Regions from separate parts of the Microbacterium sp. T3-8 genome, predicted to be linked through region 1. Evidence: predicted binding sites of a transcription regulator. Region 1 holds the regulator's gene; the other holds the start of a gene.
What was found. The regulator HrcA, encoded in region 1, represses chaperone genes, less so after heat shock. The targets are predictions, from matches to a motif close to TTNGCACTCGNNNNNNNCGAGTGCNAA.
Positions count from the first base shown of each region.

Region 1 (8,282 bases):
CCCGGGTCATCCGATCTACGGAGAGGAATCGTTCGTGCTCGACGACGGCGTGTTCACCGCCCGTTCGATCTCGCGCCCCGCGACCCTCGTGTGGTGGTTGCTGTCGCCCGCGCTGAGGCTGATCCAGCGCCGCACCCACGCGCGGTACACCCGAATCGTCGCCGCCGAGGCGCGCGAGTGGGGTGTTCGTCCAGGCAACCGCCAGTAGGCTGGATCTCATGCGGCGCGGGAACTTCCGAGACGACACGGTGGACTATGCGGCCGTGGGTGCCACCCACGCGCCCGATCTGATGCAGTACCCGCCGGAGCGCAGCTTCCCGGCGGAGGAGTCCTGGCGGATCGGCTCCGGAGCGGAGCGGTTCCAGACCGCCGGCGAAGCTCTGCTGTCGTGGACGGCGCAGCGCGCGGCCGGCCTCGCGATCGAAGACGTGCGCCCCGCCCCCGGCCCGGCGTACGCGGGCGTGAGCTTCGATGCCGAGGGCAACCCGATCGCCCCCAGCAAGCGCGACGTCGAGCCCCGTTACGATGCCGAAGGGACTCCGTTCGTGGGCCCGGGCATGACGCTGCGCGTGCGCGGTCGTCTGTCGGGCATGCGCGCGGATGCCGAGTTGCGTGTGATCTCGGTCACCGAGGAGGCTCGACGCATCGGTTTCGTGCTCGGCACGGTCGGCGGCTCGGTCGTCAGCGGCGAGGAGTCCTTCGACGTCGACTGGCGCGAGGACAACGACGAGGTCTGGTTCACGGTGCGCGCGTTCGACGCCCCCAACTCCCTGCTCTACCGCACGGTGCCGCCGCTCGTGAAGCGTCGCCGTCGCGAGCTCTTCGCCCGCTATCTCCGGGCGATCTCCCCGCTCTACGCGACCCCCCTCTGATGGCGGGGCCCCTTCCTCTCGGCGATCCCGCACCGTCCGACGGCCGCCTGCCGGCCGATCTGCCGATCGATCCCTCGGTTCCCTTCTCGGCGTACCTCCACATCCCGTTCTGCCGCGTGCGGTGCGGATACTGCGACTTCAACACCTACACCTCGAGCGAACTGCGCGGCGCCCGTCAGGAGGACTACGCCTCCACGCTGCTCGCCGAGATCGATCTCGCGCGAAACGTGCTCGACGAGGCGGGTGCGCTGCGCCCGATGGACACGGTCTTCTTCGGCGGGGGAACACCCACGCTGCTCCCCGCCGGCGATCTCGCGCTGATGCTCGGCGCCGCGGTCTCGGCCTTCGGCCTCGCCGAGGGCGCGGAGGTCACGGTCGAGGCCAACCCCGACACCGTCACGCCGGAGGTCGCCCGCACGCTCGCGGATGCCGGCGTGACGCGTCTCTCGATCGGCATGCAGTCGGCGGTGCCGCACGTGCTCGCCGCGCTCGACCGCACGCACGACCCCGACAACGTGCGCACGGCCGTCGCCGCGGCGAAGGAAGCCGGGCTCGCGGTCAGCGTCGATCTGATCTACGGCGCGCCGGGCGAGTCCCTCGCCGACTGGGAGGCGTCGCTGGATGCGGCCCTCGAACTCGACTCCGACCACATCTCGGCGTACGCGCTCATCATCGAGGACGGCACGAAGCTCGCCCGCCAGATCCGGCGTGGCGAGGTGCCGACGCCCGACGACGATCTGCAGGCCGACATGTACGAGCTGGCCGATCGCCGCCTCGCCGCGGCGGGCTTCGAGTGGTACGAGGTGAGCAACTGGGCCCGCAGCGACGCGCAGCGCTCGCGTCACAATCTCGCCTACTGGCGGGGGAGCGACTGGTGGGGCTTCGGGCCGGGGGCGCACAGCCACGTCGCCGGACTCCGCTGGTGGAACGTCAAGCATCCGGCGGCGTACGCGCAGCGGCTGTCGGCATCCGATTCTCCGGCGGCCGGCACCGAGCGTCCGGACGAGGGCGCACGGATGCTCGAACGGGTGCTGCTGCAGAGCCGCCTCGTCGAGGGCATCGCGGTGGCCGACCTGCCGGCCGGCAATCGCGCGAACGTCGCGGGTCTCATCGCCGACGGCCTCGTCGACGCCCGCGCCGCGGTGCAGGGTCGGGTGCAGTTGACGCTGCGCGGACGGCTCCTGGCCGATGCCGTCGTGCGCGAGCTCACCGACTGACGCGGGAGCGAAGCGGTCAGCTCCGGGTCGGGAGCAGATCCATTCCGGCGGTGCGCCGCTGGGGGAGCGTGCCGCTCGTCGTGTCGAACACCCGTGTCGTGCGGTCGGCGCCGTACGCCGCCCAGCCGGGCGAACCTGTCGTGACGAACGAGATCCAGGCGGCGTGCATCTCGTCGGCGAGAGCCTGGGGTGCATCGGCGCCCGCGAGGCGCTGCGCCTCGGCATCCGCCAGACGGTCGAAGACGAATCCGAGCTCGAGAGCGTGTGCGGCACGCAGGTCGCGCACCGGGCTCGGCCATGCGAACTCGTAGACGAAGGTGAGCGCGGGGCGGGCGCGCGCCGCGCGCGAGAGTGGCGCGCGCAGCATCACGTCGGTCGCCAACTGTCCGAAGATCTCGCCGGTGGAGGCCTTCGGGAACGCCTTCCGGTACTCCGATGCGGCTCGGCGCGGGATTCCCAGGGCCAGACGCGCGATGAAGAGCTTGAGCGGGCGGATCTCGGCGAGAGTCTCGGGTGTGAACCAGAGCCGGTACTCATCGGTGTTGCTGCCGATGAGCAGCGGGGTGTCGATGGTCGGCAGGACCTCGTGAGGCGAGCGCGGAAGGCTGTCCGGATCGATCGCGAATTGGAACCCCGGCGCTCCGCCCAGCGGCGACGAGCCCGCGGACTGCGCGCGACGCGCCTCGAGCAGCTTCTCGGGAGGGACGGACGCGAACGACGCACGATCGGCGCGGATGCCGAGCCGCTTCGCGAGAACCGCGGTCACCCGCCCCGCCTTCTGCGGCGGTTGCGCCTCCAACGGACCGGACTCGATGATCGCGCGCGCGACGAGGGTGCGGGAGTCGTCGCGCGCGAGAAGGCCCGCGACGATCGCGCCTCCAGCCGATTCCCCCATGAGGGTGATGCGTGCGGGGTCGCCGCCGAACGCGCCGATCTCGCGATGCACCCACTCGAGAGCCGCGGCCGCGTCCCGGAGGCCGAGATTGCGCGGGGCGTCGTCGAGCACCGAGAAACCCTCCGAACCGAGGCGGTAGTTGATCGACACGAAGACGATCCCTGCGGCGGCGAAGCCGGCCCCGTCGTAGAGCGGAAGCGCCGCGGTGCCGCGCTCGAGCGCTCCGCCGTGGATCCACAGCAGCACCGGGGCGCGCTCGGCATCCGTCGGCGCCCAGACGTTGGCGGTCAGGATGTCGTCACCGTCGATCCTGACCGATCCGAGCAGCTCGCCGATCGCGCCGGGATACGGCGACTGCGGGGCCGTGGGCCCGAAGGCCGTGGCGGGACGCACGCCGGTCCACGGAGTCGCCGGCCGCGGTTCCCGGAACCGGTTCTCGCCGAAGGGAGGGGCGGCGTAGGGGATGCCGAGGAACCGCGATACCCCGCCCTCGCTCGATCCCTCGACGATTCCGGTGGACAGCTCGGCGGTGGGGGCGGTCATGGTCGTCATCCTAGGGCGGAGCCCCGACCTCCGACGAGACGAGCCGCGGGCGGGGTAGGATTGGCACTCTGAACGTCCGAGTGCCAACGGAAGGGAAGGGCGATGGTCACAGAGCGAGGACTCCAGGTTCTCCGCGCGATCGTGCAGGACTACGTCGAGACCCACGAACCCGTCGGCAGCCGTTCCATCGTGGACCGCCACTCCTTCGGGGTCTCCGCAGCCACGATCCGCAACGACATGGCGCTCCTCGAGGACGAGGAGCTCATCACCGCGCCGCACACCTCGTCGGGCCGCGTGCCCACCGACAAGGGGTACCGCGTCTTCGTCAATCATCTCGCCCAGCTGCGCCCGCTCTCGTCCGCTCAGCGAACGGCGATCGAGTCGTTCCTGGCGGCGCCGAGCGATCTCGACGACCTGATGGTGCGCACCGTGCGCGTGCTGACGCAGCTGACGGGTCAGGTCGCGCTCGCGCAGTACCCGTCGTTCGCCCGTGCGCACCTCACCCACATCGAACTCGTGCCGCTCGCCCCGACCCGCATGCTCGTCGTGCTCGTCACCGACGCCGGCGGCGTCTCGCAGCGGATGGCCCCGTTGCCGATCGAGATCGACGACGGTGATGCGATCATGCTCCGCGCGCGGCTCTCCGCCCTGCTCACGGGGCAGGCGGTCAGTGACGCGGCCGACCGTCTGCAGACGCTGCTGGCGGCGCCCGAGGCCGCTCCCGGCGATGCCGCGCTGCGGGCTCTCGCCACCGTGATCGTCGACGAGCTGGGTACGTTCCGTCAGGAGCGCCTGGTGATGGCGGGGGCCGCGACGCTCGCGCGTCGCGAGCAGGACTTCCGCGGAAGCATCCATCCGCTGCTCGAGGCGATCGAGGAGCAGGTGACGCTCCTGCGGCTCATGAGCGAGATGGTCACCGACGAGCACGGCCTCGCGGCCAGCATCGGCACCGAGAACGCCCCGTTCGGGCTGGGCGAGGCGTCGATCGTCGCGAGCAACTACGCCGCCCCCAGCGGCACGGCGCGGGTCGGCGTGATGGGCCCGACGCGCATGGACTATCCGAGCAATCTCGCGGCGGCGCGGGCCGTGGCCCGCTACCTGACGCGGATGCTCGACGAAGACGAGACGAGCCGCTGAGCGGCCGTCGACGAAGAACAACGCAGAAAGGCGATCGTGGCGGACCACTATGAGGTTCTCGGGGTGTCCCGGGACGCTTCCACCGACGAGATCAAGAAGGCGTATCGGCGCCTCGCGCGTCAGCTGCACCCGGATGTGAATCCGGGTGAGGACGCGGCGGAGAAGTTCAAGCTCGTCACGCACGCGTACGACGTGCTCAGCGACGACGATTCCCGCCGCCGCTACGACATGGGCGGGGGAGACGGCGCGGCCGGGAACTTCGGCGGAGGGTTCGGCGGATTCGGCGACATCTTCGAGACGTTCTTTGGCGCGGGACAGGGGGGAGGGCGTGCGCGCCCGCGTTCCCGCCGCGAACGGGGGCAGGACGCGCTGGTGCGGGTCACCCTCGACCTCGGCGACGTCGTCTTCGGTGCGCACCGCGACATCGAGGTCGACACCGCTGTGCTCTGCGAGACGTGCCAGGGTTCCTGCTGCCAGGAGGGCACGTCGCCCGTCACCTGCGACATCTGCGGCGGCTCCGGACACGTCCAGCGCACGGTGCGCAGCCTGCTCGGCAACGTCGTCACCTCGCAGCCCTGCGGCACGTGCGAGGGCTACGGCACGACCATCCCGTACCCGTGCGGTACCTGCGGCGGTCAGGGGCGCGTGCGCTCTCGTCGTACCGTCTCGCTCGACATCCCCGCCGGCGTCGAGACCGGCCTGCGCCTGCAGCTGCCCGGCTCCGGTGAGGTCGGCAAGGCCGGCGGCCCGAACGGCGACCTGTACGTCGAGGTCACGGTCAACCCGCACGCGGCGTTCAGCCGTGACGGAGACGACCTGCTCGCGACGCTCGAGGTGTCGATGACCGATGCGATCCTCGGCACCGAGACCTCGATCCAGGGCCTCGACGGTGCGGTGGATCTCGAGGTGCGCGCGGGCGTGCAGTCCGGCGACGTGCTCACGATCAAGGGACGCGGCATCACACCGCTGCGCGGTTCGCAGCGGGGCGACCTGCGCGTCGGCGTGCAGGTGGTGACTCCGACCAAGCTCGACTCCGCGCAGCGGGCGCTCATCGAGGACTTCGCGAAGAAGGCGAAGGCTCCGGCGCCCCAGCTGGCGCAGTTCCAGCAGGGTCTCTTCTCCAAGCTCCGCGACCGCTTCCGCACGCACTGAGCCATGGCGCTGCATTTCCTCGTCGAAACGTCGTCGGATGCCGAGCCCGGCGATCTCGTGTCGCTGACCGGTGCCGAGGCGAAGCATGCGGCGGTCGTCCGTCGCCTCCGTGTGGGGGAGCAGGTGACGATCGGTGACGGTCGGGGCATCTGGCTCCAGGGCGTCGCCGAGGAGGTCGCTCCCGCACGAGTGGACGTGCGGATCTCCGATCGGGCCGTGCACTCGTCGCCGACCCCGCGCATCGTTCTCGCGCAGGCGCTCGCGAAGGGTGACCGCGACGAGCTCGCGGTGCAGGCCGCCTGCGAGTTGGGCGTCGACGAGATCGTGCCCTGGCAGGCGAGCCGGAGCGTCTCCCGCTGGGAGGGGCCCAAGGCCGTGAAGGGCCGTGAGCGGTGGGCGACGATCGTTCGCGAGGCCGCCAAACAGGCTCATCGGCCGTGGGTCCCCGAGGTGGCGCCTCCCGCGAGCACGGGGGAGCTGGCGACCCGTGCGAGCGCGGAGCGCGTGCTGATCCTCGACCCGTCGGCGACGACCCGACTGTCGGAGATCACCGCGGACGACCGCGACATCGTGCTGGTCGTCGGACCCGAGGGTGGCGTCTCGGACGACGAGATCGCCCGGTTGACCGCGGCGGGCGCCGAGCGCGTGCTCTTGGGAGACACGGTGCTGCGCACCTCGACGGCCGGACCCGCGGCGATCGCGGTGCTCTCCGTCGCCCTCCGCCGCTGGTGAGCGCACCGCCGTGCCGGCGGACCCCGCCGCTAGACTGGGAACATGAGCGAACCCTCGATCTTCACGCGCATCCTGAACGGTGAGATCCCCGCAGAGGTCCTCGGTGAGACCGAACGCGTGTTCGCCATCCGTGACATCGCGCCCCAGGCGCCGGTCCACCTCCTGGTGATCCCGAAGACCGCGGAGTACCGCGACGTCGCCGAGATCGCGGCGGGTGATCCGACGCTGCTCGCCGAGATGGTCTCCTTCGCAAAGGAACTCGCCGCGCAGCACACCGACGACGGCGACTACCGCCTCGTCTTCAACTCCGGCCCGAACGCCGGACAGACCGTGTTCCACGTCCACGCCCACGTGCTGGGCGGGGGACTGAACGAGAAGAGTGTCGGTGCCTGAAAACCACGACCAGAGTCCTGAGATCCCGGAACGCCGCAGCGGAGCATCCGCTCCGGAGTCCGTCGAGAAGATCTACGCCGACGGCGTCGCGATGGTGCAGCTGCTCGGTCCGCAGGACCGGCTCCTGCGGATGCTCGAGAAGGAGCACCGCGATGTGCAGGTCCTCGTGCGCGGCAACGAGATCACGCTCAGCGGTTCGGCATCGGCGGTCGCCGCGGCGAAGACGCTCGTCGAGGAGCTGCTCCAGATGACCCGGGGCGGCGCCGATCTGGCTCCGAGCGACGTCACCAGCTCCGCCCGGATGCTCCGCGACGGGGGACCTCGTCCGAGCGAGGTGCTCGGCGAGGCGATCCTGTCGACCCGTGGCAAGGTCATCCGCCCGAAGACTCTCGGGCAGAAGGAGTACGTCGACGCGATCGAGGAGAACACGATCGTCTTCGGCATCGGTCCCGCCGGAACGGGCAAGACCTACCTGGCGATGGCCAAAGCGGTGCAGGCACTGCAGCGCAAGGAGGTCACGCGGATCATCCTCACCCGCCCCGCCGTCGAGGCGGGCGAGCGCCTGGGCTTCCTGCCCGGCACCCTGACCGACAAGATCGACCCCTACCTGCGACCGCTCTACGACGCGCTCAACGAGATGATGGACCCGGAGATCGTGCCGCGGCTCATGGCGACGGGAACGATCGAGGTCGCGCCTCTCGCCTACATGCGCGGTCGCACGCTCAACGACTCGTTCGTGGTGCTCGACGAGGCGCAGAACACCACCCCCGAGCAGATGAAGATGTTCCTGACGCGTCTCGGCTTCGGCACGAAGATGGTCGTCACCGGCGACATCACCCAGGTCGACCTCCCGCAGGGCTCGTCCGGTCTGCGCATGGTGACCCGCGTGCTCGGCGACATCGACGACATCCATTTCTCCCGACTGACCAGCGACGACGTGGTGCGCCACTCGCTCGTCGGCCGCATCGTCGACGCCTACAGCGAGTACGACGAGAAACGCACGGCGCAGCGGTTCGAGCGCGAGCAGGCCGCCGAGTTCGCGAACCGCGCCGATCGACGTGGCGCGCAACGACCCGGTCCCCGTGACCGCATGCCGAAACGAGGACTCTCATGATCGAGATCAACAACGAGTCGGCGATCGACGTCGACGAGACCGTGCTGCAGCGGTTGACCGACCACAACCTCGCTCAACTGCACGTGAGTGCGGATGCCGAGGTCGCGATCGTTCTCGTCGACGAGGGCGCCATGGAAGCGCTGCACGTGCAGTGGATGGACGAGCCCGGTCCCACCGACGTGCTCAGCTTCCCGATGGACGAACTGCGCCCCGGCACCGAGGATCGT
Region 1 covers NZ_AP027918.1:2,279,501-2,287,782, reverse strand. The annotation lists gene ACZ5Y9_RS10955 (DUF1990 family protein) at 1-208, shown strand, start outside; gene ACZ5Y9_RS10950 (DUF1990 family protein) at 219-872, shown strand; gene hemW (radical SAM family heme chaperone HemW) at 872-2,089, shown strand; gene ACZ5Y9_RS10940 (carboxylesterase/lipase family protein) at 2,106-3,527, opposite strand; gene hrcA (heat-inducible transcriptional repressor HrcA) at 3,630-4,664, shown strand; gene dnaJ (molecular chaperone DnaJ) at 4,701-5,816, shown strand; gene ACZ5Y9_RS10925 (16S rRNA (uracil(1498)-N(3))-methyltransferase) at 5,820-6,548, shown strand; gene ACZ5Y9_RS10920 (histidine triad nucleotide-binding protein) at 6,591-6,941, shown strand; gene ACZ5Y9_RS10915 (PhoH family protein) at 7,033-8,055, shown strand; gene ybeY (rRNA maturation RNase YbeY) at 8,052-8,282, shown strand, end outside.

Region 2 (8,282 bases), 1.1 Mb from region 1:
ATGACGGTGAGATCGATCCGGCGCGCACCGGCGGCGAACAGAAGCAGGGGCACGGCCGTCGCGATCCCGGCGCAGGCCAAGAGCACTGCGTGCCATCCGCCGTTCACGCCCATCGTGAGGCCCGCCGGGGTCTGAGCCACCAGGATGAGCTGCACGACGGCGATCGGGATCAACCAGAAGGACTCGAGGGTCAGACCGCTGACGGCATCCACCGCCGGCCCGATCTGCTTCTTGATGAGTCCGTACAGACCGAAGGAGGCCGTCAGCGAGAGGGCGATCCACGGGAACTCGCCGTGGGCCACGATGATCACGACCACGGCGACCGAGGCGATCCCGATCGCCGCCCACTGGAGCCGGCGGATCCGCTCGCGCAGCACGAACACGCCCAGGAGCACCGTCGTGATCGGGTTGATGAAGTACCCGAGGCTCGTCTCGACCACGTTGCCCGTCAGGGTGCCGATGAGGAACACCTGCCAGTTGACGTAGATGAGCAGGCCCGCGAGCGCCGTCCAGCCGAGAAGCTTCGGCCGCCGGATGATCGCCAGGAACGCGGTCCAGCCCCGCATGACGGTGAGGAGCAGGAGGCAGAAGACGAACGACAGCAGCACTCGCCAGGCGACGACCTCCCACGGCCCCGTGGGCACGAGAAGCAGGAAGTACAGCGGCAGCACGCCCCACAGCAGATAGGCACCGCCCGCGTAGGCGACTCCGGAGGTCTGGCTCGACGAAGCGCGGGGGACGGAACTCACCGCACAACACTATGCCCGCGGTGCGCATCCACTGGTGGTTCCGTGGCCTGCCGGATGATTTCGGCAGGAATCGGATGCCGCGTGGCGGATGCTGTGCTTTCTTCCCGGGGTCCAAAATGGCCGATCGGTATACTGATCGGCATCGCCTGAGCCCTCGCGATTCCGCGATTCCCCTCGCGGACAGCCCTGCCTCCGCACCCGACGGCGGCGGTCTCCCGAAGGACGTGCCGTGCCCCCGCACACGCTCCCCCCGGTCGTCGCGTGCGGCGCCTACGAACGCGACAACCTCGGCGATCTGCTCTTCCTCGTCGTCGCCGATCACTTCGCGCGCGGCATCGTCGATGTCGAGTACACCGCGCCGATCGCCGTCGACATGTCCGCGCTCCTCGGGCGGCGGATCACCGCGACCGGCCCGACCCTCACCGAGAAGCCCGCCACGGGCATCTGGACCGTCGGCGGCGAGGTCGGCTCAACGCAGCGAGAGTACGTCTACCGGACCGCCGTCGACGACGCCGAGTGGACGCGGTTCTCGTCGCTCGACGCGGCCGAACAGGACGCGCTCCTCGACGAGGTGATGAACGCACGGATGGAGTCGCCGTACGTGCCGCGACCGAGCGCGTTCCCCCGCAACCGCGGGGCGCGCCTGGTGCTCAACTCCGTCGGAGTCTCGGGCATCGGCGGCCTGACTCCCTGGCGTGCCGCCGTCGCCACGAGCGCCCTGCGCGAAGCGCGCTACATCTCGGTCCGTGATCCGAAGTCCGCCGAACTGCTCGAGCGCCTCGGCATCCCGCACCGTCTCGCGCCCGACCTCGTCCACACGATCGCGTCGGTCCTACCGATCGATGCACCCCGCGACAGCTCCGTGCTCCTTCAGCTGTCGGAAGGACACATCCGCACGTACGGCATCGAGGCATGGACCGACGCCATCGTCGCGTGCTCGGAACTCGGGGATCATCCCATCCGGCTCTTCGTCGCCGGATCAGCGCCCGCGCACGATTCGATCGAGCGCTACCGCGAACTCATCGACCGGGTCTCGGCCGAGCGCCCGGACTGGGACATCGCCCTCAGCGACGCACGCTCGATCGACGACCGTGTGCGCGAGATCGCCACGGCCTCCCTCTGGATCGGCAGCTCATTGCACGGCCGCATCCTCGCGTGCGCCTACGGCACGAAGCGCCTCAGCATCGCCAAGCCGAAGGTCGACGTCTACGCCGAAACCTGGGACGCGGACTTCCCGTTCGGCATCGAGCCCTCCAGCCTTCCTGCTGCCGTGACCGCAGCACTCGAACACGAGCGGATGCTGCGCATGCCGCGGCCCTCGCGGACTCCGCGCGCAAGAGCGTGGTCGACGCCCTGGCAGTCTTCACCGAAGCGGACGACGCGCCGGAGAGCGACGCTCTCGCCATCCGCATCGACGAGGTCACCCAGCTCCAGATCGCAGCGATGCGACTCGAGCACGAGCATGCCGAGGCGGTGCGCTTCGGCAAGGAGCGCGCAGCCGAGGCCCTCCGACTCGCCGGCGACAGGGATGAGCAGCGTCGGGCCCGGCAGGCCGTCGAGAAAGAACTCGCCGAATCACACGCTCGACGGAAGAAAGCGGAAACCGAGCTCGAGAGCCTGCGTTCACGGCTGCACGAGATCGAGACGAGCACGTCGTGGAAGATCGGATCGCGCCTCACCTCCGTGGCGCATGCGCTGCGACTTCCCCGACCGTCGTCGCTCCGACGGCGCGGGCGCGACGACTCCGCCGCGCGCTGACGAGAAGGGGCCCGGATGCCGAAGCATCCGGGCCCCTTCTCGGGAACGCTGAATCAGCGGACGACGACCGCCAGGACGTCGCGAGCCGACAGGACGAGGAATTCGTCCGCACCGAACTTGACCTCGGTGCCGCCGTACTTGCTGTAGAGCACGCGGTCGCCGACGGCGACGTCGAGCGGAACGCGGTTGCCGTTGTCGTCGATGCGACCGGGGCCGACCGCCACGACCTCGCCCTCCTGGGGCTTCTCCTTGGCGGTGTCGGGGATGACCAGGCCACTCGCGGTGGTCTGCTCGGCCTCGACCTGCTTGATGACGATGCGGTCCTCGAGCGGCTTGATGGAAACCGACACGGTCTACCTCTTCTTTCTTGACGCTGACACGAAAGACTTGTTCGCACTCTCAACCCGAGAGTGCTAACGCCAGTGTAGGCGCTTCGCTGGCACTCATGCAACGCGAGTGCCAGCCCCGCCGCCCGCGTAGGCTGAGCGAGTGGAGATGTCTGAGCTGCAAGCGCTGCTGACCCCCGTCGGACTGGAGCTGCTGGATGCGCTCGGCAGCGTCGAGTCGACGGACGAGGTCACGCGCGCGGTGTCGCGGTTGCGGGCCGACGGACACTCCCCCGAACTCGTCTCGGCCGTGGTCGGCCAGGCGCACCTGCGTGCGAAGGCGGGAGTGAAGTTCGGACCGTTCGCCGAGCGGATGCTGTTCACCCGCGCGGGCCTCGAGCAGGCCACACGTCTCGGCGTCGCCGCCCGCCACGCCCAGCGCATGCGCAGCGCCGGGCTGACCCGCATCGCCGACCTCGGCTCCGGGATCGGCGGCGATGCCCTTGCCTTCGCCGGAGCCGGTCTCGATGTGCTCGCGGTCGACGCCGACCCGGTGACCGCGGCGATCGCGGCGTACAACCTCGCCCCGTTCGGTGAGAGCGCGACCGTTCAGCACGGCACGGCCGAGAGCGCCGACCTCGACGGGCGCGACGCGGTGTGGATGGACCCCGCCCGGCGCACGGCCGGGCACAGCGAGACCCGTCGCGTCTCGCCCGACGACTACTCCCCCTCGCTGGACTGGGCATTCGCGCTCGCATCCCGCGTGCCGACCGGGATCAAGCTCGGCCCCGCGCACGATCGCGATGCGCTGCCGGCCGATGCCGAGGCCCAGTGGGTCAGCGCCGACGGCAGCGTGGTCGAACTCGTGCTCTGGACCGGGGCTCTTGCTCGGGCCGGCGTGCGCCGCGCCGCGCTCGTGATCCGCGGCGAGCGCTCGCACGAACTCACCGCCGGCGCCGACGCCGTCGACGCCGAGGTGCGCCCGCTCGGCGCCTTCCTGCACGAACCCGACGGAGCGGTGATCCGGGCTCGTCTGATCGGCGACGTCGCCCGCAGCCTCGATGCCGGCATGCTCGACGAGAAGATCGCCTACCTGACCTCGGATGCCGCGCTCACCAGCCCCTTCGTGCAGTCCTTCCGGGTGCGCGAGACGATGGCCGCGAACCCGAAGGCGATCAATGCCGTGCTCAGGGCGAACGACATCGGCACGCTGGAGATCAAGAAGCGCGGAGTCGATATCGACCCGGCGCAGTTCCGCAAGAAGCTCACGCTGCGCGGTGGTGCCTCGGCCACGTTGATCCTGGTGCGGGTCGGAGACCAGCGCCGCGCGATCCTCGCCGACCGGGTGTCCGCCGCCGAGTAGGTCAGCCCGCTCGGGCTTCGGTGATCGTCAGGTACGGCGTCTGGCTCGCGGTGAAGGCGAGAGTGAGCGACGAGCCGGGCCCGGAACCCGATCCGTCGTCCGACACGAAAGTGGACAGGCCGACGTCGATCGCCGTCGTGGAGGGCAGGCAGACCGCATCGAGCTGTGCGGCATCGACGATCAGGCAGGCCTCGGGCTCGACCGTCTCGCCGTATCGATTCGCCATCCAGACCGGCTCGTCTCGGAAGTAGCCGACGACGCTCAGGTTCATCTCGAAGCCCTGCGCGACGAGTTCCTCGGCCCGCGTGCGCTCGTCGCCGACGAACTGGGCGAGGATCGATGACGACGAGTCCCATTGCTGGATCGATGCGATCGGATCGCCGTCGGTGGCGACCACGATGTACGCATTGATCGTCGTGAAGACGGCGGTCACCTCGTCGACGGTCTCGCCGGGGCGCATGACCGCGACGTTGATTCCGACGTTCTGGAAATCGGACGTGCGCTGGCACTGGGATTGCGTCGCCTCGTCGACATCGACGACGGCGCAGGTCAGATCCCCTTCGCCCTTGGTGCCCAGCCAGACGATCGCACCGGAGTCGTCGTCCTGCCCGACCGCACGCAGCGTGCCGGGATCGAAGTCGGATTCGTCTTCGAGAAGAGCACGCCGCTCCTGCTGCTCCGCGGTCAGCGCTATCGCATCGGACGGCGGCGCGAAGACGGCCCAGCCGATACCGATCCCCAGTGCGAGCAGCAGCACTGCGGAGACCGTCACGAACCGCCAGTGCCGACGCAGCACCGCGCGCGTCTTCGGAGCCGCCTCCGGTTCTCGTGCGTCGATGGGGGCAGTCTCCGTAGCATCCGCCTCTTCCACCTGTCCGAGTGCGAGGGACTCCTCGAGGCTCGGCGCACAGTCGGTCGGACGATCGGATGCCGGAGCGGTCACCGTCGCGCGTGGAACCGCATGGATCCTCTCGGGGAACGGGTCTGCGGATCCGGGGATGATGGTGCGACGACCCTGTTCGAGCTCACGCAGACGACTGGCCTCGTCTCGCGTCAGCGCGGCTGCGCGGCCGTACGCCTTGCGCTGCAGATCTCGCAGTTCGCCGTCAGTGCTCACTTCGCTTCTCCCGGCGCCGACTCCCGGGCGATCTCGAGGTACGACGGCCCCGCCCCGTAGGCATAGGTGATGCGGGTCGTCCCTCCGGTCTCCTCATCCGGGCGTTCGAACGCCAGGGACCGGGCACCCGCCTCCTCCGCGGCGTTCGGGTCGCACACCGAAAGCGGGGCTTCCCCGGAGCCGTCGTAGATCACGCACGTCTGTCCTGTCGCCGTGCGCGTGGCCGACCATACGGGAGTGTCGCGGTCGTACCCGGCGATCCACAGACTCGTCCGCTCGAACCCGAGTGCCACCAGATTCTCGGCGATTCGCGACTGGTCCTCGTCGTAGAGCATGCCGTAGTCGTCGGCCTCGCCGTAGAGGAAGCTCTGCGAGAGCACCGCCGGGCGTCCGTCGAGAGTCAGGAACAGCTGCGCCGACACCTGGCGCTTGAGCTCGTCATCGACGTCGACGGTCAACGCCGCATCCATCCCCGAGGAGCGCACCGCATCCGTGCCGTTGCACGTCGGTCGGTACACTTCGCCATCGCTGAACACGAGGCATGTGGAGGCCCCGTCCCCCTTCGTCGCGGCCCACACGACCACGTCGGCCTCGACCGCCATGACTCGGATCGAACCGGCGTCGTACTCGCCGCCGTCGACGAGGCGCTGCTGCCACTGCTGCTGCGCCTCGCTGATCACGATGACGTGTTCGGCCGGCCGCGTGAGCAGCCAGCCGGCGACCGTGCCGATCCCGAAGACCACGACGATCGCGACCGCGATGGTGATCGTCCGTCGTATCGCCGACCGACGGGGCCGGTCGATGGACGGATTCTCCGCGCTCTCCTGGTCGTGCGGGTGTGCATCGATCTCCGACGGGGCGACCTCGCCGCCGGGGGTGACCGGCTCCGGACCGGAGGGATGCTCGACATCCGGGTCCCGGTCACGACGTGAACCGAGTTCCTCGAGACGTGCCATCTCAGCGGTGGTCAATCCGCCCTCACGCCCGTAGGCGCGCGCCTGCAGGGCGCGCAGTTCGACGGCTTCCTCGGCGTCGAGCATCCGACGTCAGCCCAGTCTCTCGAACTGCATGCCGGCCCAGACGAGCCAGCCCAGGCTGTACACCGTCGCGGTCAGCCCGAGCACGAGCGCCCAGCGACCCATCCCCCGGCTCTCGACCGGTCGACGCAACGACATGATCGACGCGATGATCGCAACCACCCCCACCGGCAGGCCCCAGCCGACGAAGAACGAGGCACCGAGGGCGACGATCGCTGCGAGCAGCGCCCACGGAGCGAGGCGGGCGTCATCGATGACCATCTCGGTCTCGGCGGGCGCCCACGCGGTGCGGCCCGTCGGGTCGTCCGCATCCGGACCGCTCACGACCACGGGCTCGATGCCCACGGGGCCGGTCGGCAGCCGCGTGTATCCGTCGCGACGCGCTCCGGGCAGTCGTGCGGAACCTGCCGGGCTCTCGACCTCGCCGCTCGGCCGGTCGATGCGCGGAGTCGGTGAAGGCGTGGGCGTCCCCGGTGCGGGCGTCGGCTCCGTGGAGTCGGTCATACGGTGACCGCCTCGGCGACCTGGATCTCCGTCACCGGAAGCGTCGAGTCGGCGCCGAAGGCGAGCGTGGACGGCTGCTTGCCGGAGGAGATCAGCTCGGCGGCGAGCGCCGCGATCATGGCCCCGTTGTCGGTGCAGAGCGAGAGCGGTGGGATGCGTACCGTCACGCCCGCCGCGGCTGCGCGCTCGAGGGCGACGTCGCGCAGGCGGCGATTGGCGATCACTCCCCCGCCGAGCAGCAGTCGGGGAACGCCGAGATCCGCGCAGGCGGCGAGCGCCTTCGTGACGAGCACATCGACGACCGCCTCGCGGAAACTCGCCGCGACATCGGCCACCGGCACCTCGACGCCGTCGGCCTCGCATTTCTCGACCCAGCGCGCGACCGCCGTCTTCAGCCCCGAGAACGAGAAGTCATAGCGGTGCTTCGCCAGGTCGGAGGCGCGGGACAGCCCGCGCGGGAAGCGGATCGCTTTCGGGTCTCCGTCGACGGCCGCCCGATCGATCTCGGGCCCACCGGGGTACGGAAGCGAAAGCAGACGGGCGACCTTGTCGAACGCCTCTCCCGCCGCGTCGTCCATCGTCTCCCCGAGGAGTTCGACGTCGGTCGTGAGGTCGCGAACATGCAGGAGCGAGGTGTGCCCGCCCGACACGAGAAGCGCGATCGTCGGGTACTCGAGAGGTTCGGAATCGGCCGTGAGGATGTCGGCGGCGATGTGCCCGACGAGGTGGTTGACCGCGTAGAGCGGTTTGTCGAGCGAGACCGCGAGGCCCTTGGCCGCCCCGACACCGACCATGAGCGCGCCGGCGAGACCGGGCCCGCTCGTGACGGCGACGGCGTCGAGGTCGGCGAGACCCACGCCCGCCTCGGCCAGGGCCGCGTCGATCGACGGCTGCAGGGCCTCGAGGTGCGCGCGGGCGGCTACCTCGGGCACCACTCCCCCGTAGCGGGCGTGCTCGTCCATGCTCGAGGCGATCGTGTTCGACAGCAGAGTGCGTCCGCGCACGATCCCGATGCCCGTTTCGTCGCAGCTCGTCTCGATCCCCAGCACCAGCGGTTCGCTCATGCGCTCACCTCGCTCCCCGTGTCGGAGTCGTTCCCGGGCGACCTGCGCAGCACGAGCCGCATCACGATCGCATCCACATCATCCGGCTGATAGTAGCGGGGGCGTCGTCCGATCTCCTCGAAACCCTCTGAGAGGTACAACCCCTCCGCAGACGGGTTGTCGGCTCGCACCTCGAGGAACACCTCGCGCGCCCCGCGCTCGCGCGCGACATCGAGCAGGGCGCGCAGCAGAGCCCGTCCCCGCCCCTCCCCGCGATGGTCGGCGTCGAACGCGATGGTCTGGATGTCGGCGTCCGCACTGCCGCGCAGCGCGCGCACACCGCCGTAGCCGATGACCGAGCCCTCTTCGTCGTCGACGAGGTAGC
Region 2 covers NZ_AP027918.1:1,228,202-1,236,483, reverse strand. The annotation lists gene rarD (EamA family transporter RarD) at 1-749, opposite strand, end outside; gene ACZ5Y9_RS05855 (polysaccharide pyruvyl transferase family protein) at 979-2,559, shown strand; gene groES (co-chaperone GroES) at 2,561-2,857, opposite strand; gene ACZ5Y9_RS05845 (THUMP-like domain-containing protein) at 2,997-4,196, shown strand; gene ACZ5Y9_RS05840 (hypothetical protein) at 4,198-5,313, opposite strand; gene ACZ5Y9_RS05835 (hypothetical protein) at 5,310-6,353, opposite strand; gene ACZ5Y9_RS05830 (hypothetical protein) at 6,360-6,854, opposite strand; gene tsaD (tRNA (adenosine(37)-N6)-threonylcarbamoyltransferase complex transferase subunit TsaD) at 6,851-7,918, opposite strand; gene rimI (ribosomal protein S18-alanine N-acetyltransferase) at 7,915-8,282, opposite strand, start outside.
Region 2: the regulator HrcA is predicted to act here: its motif matches at 2,944-2,970, upstream of groES (co-chaperone GroES).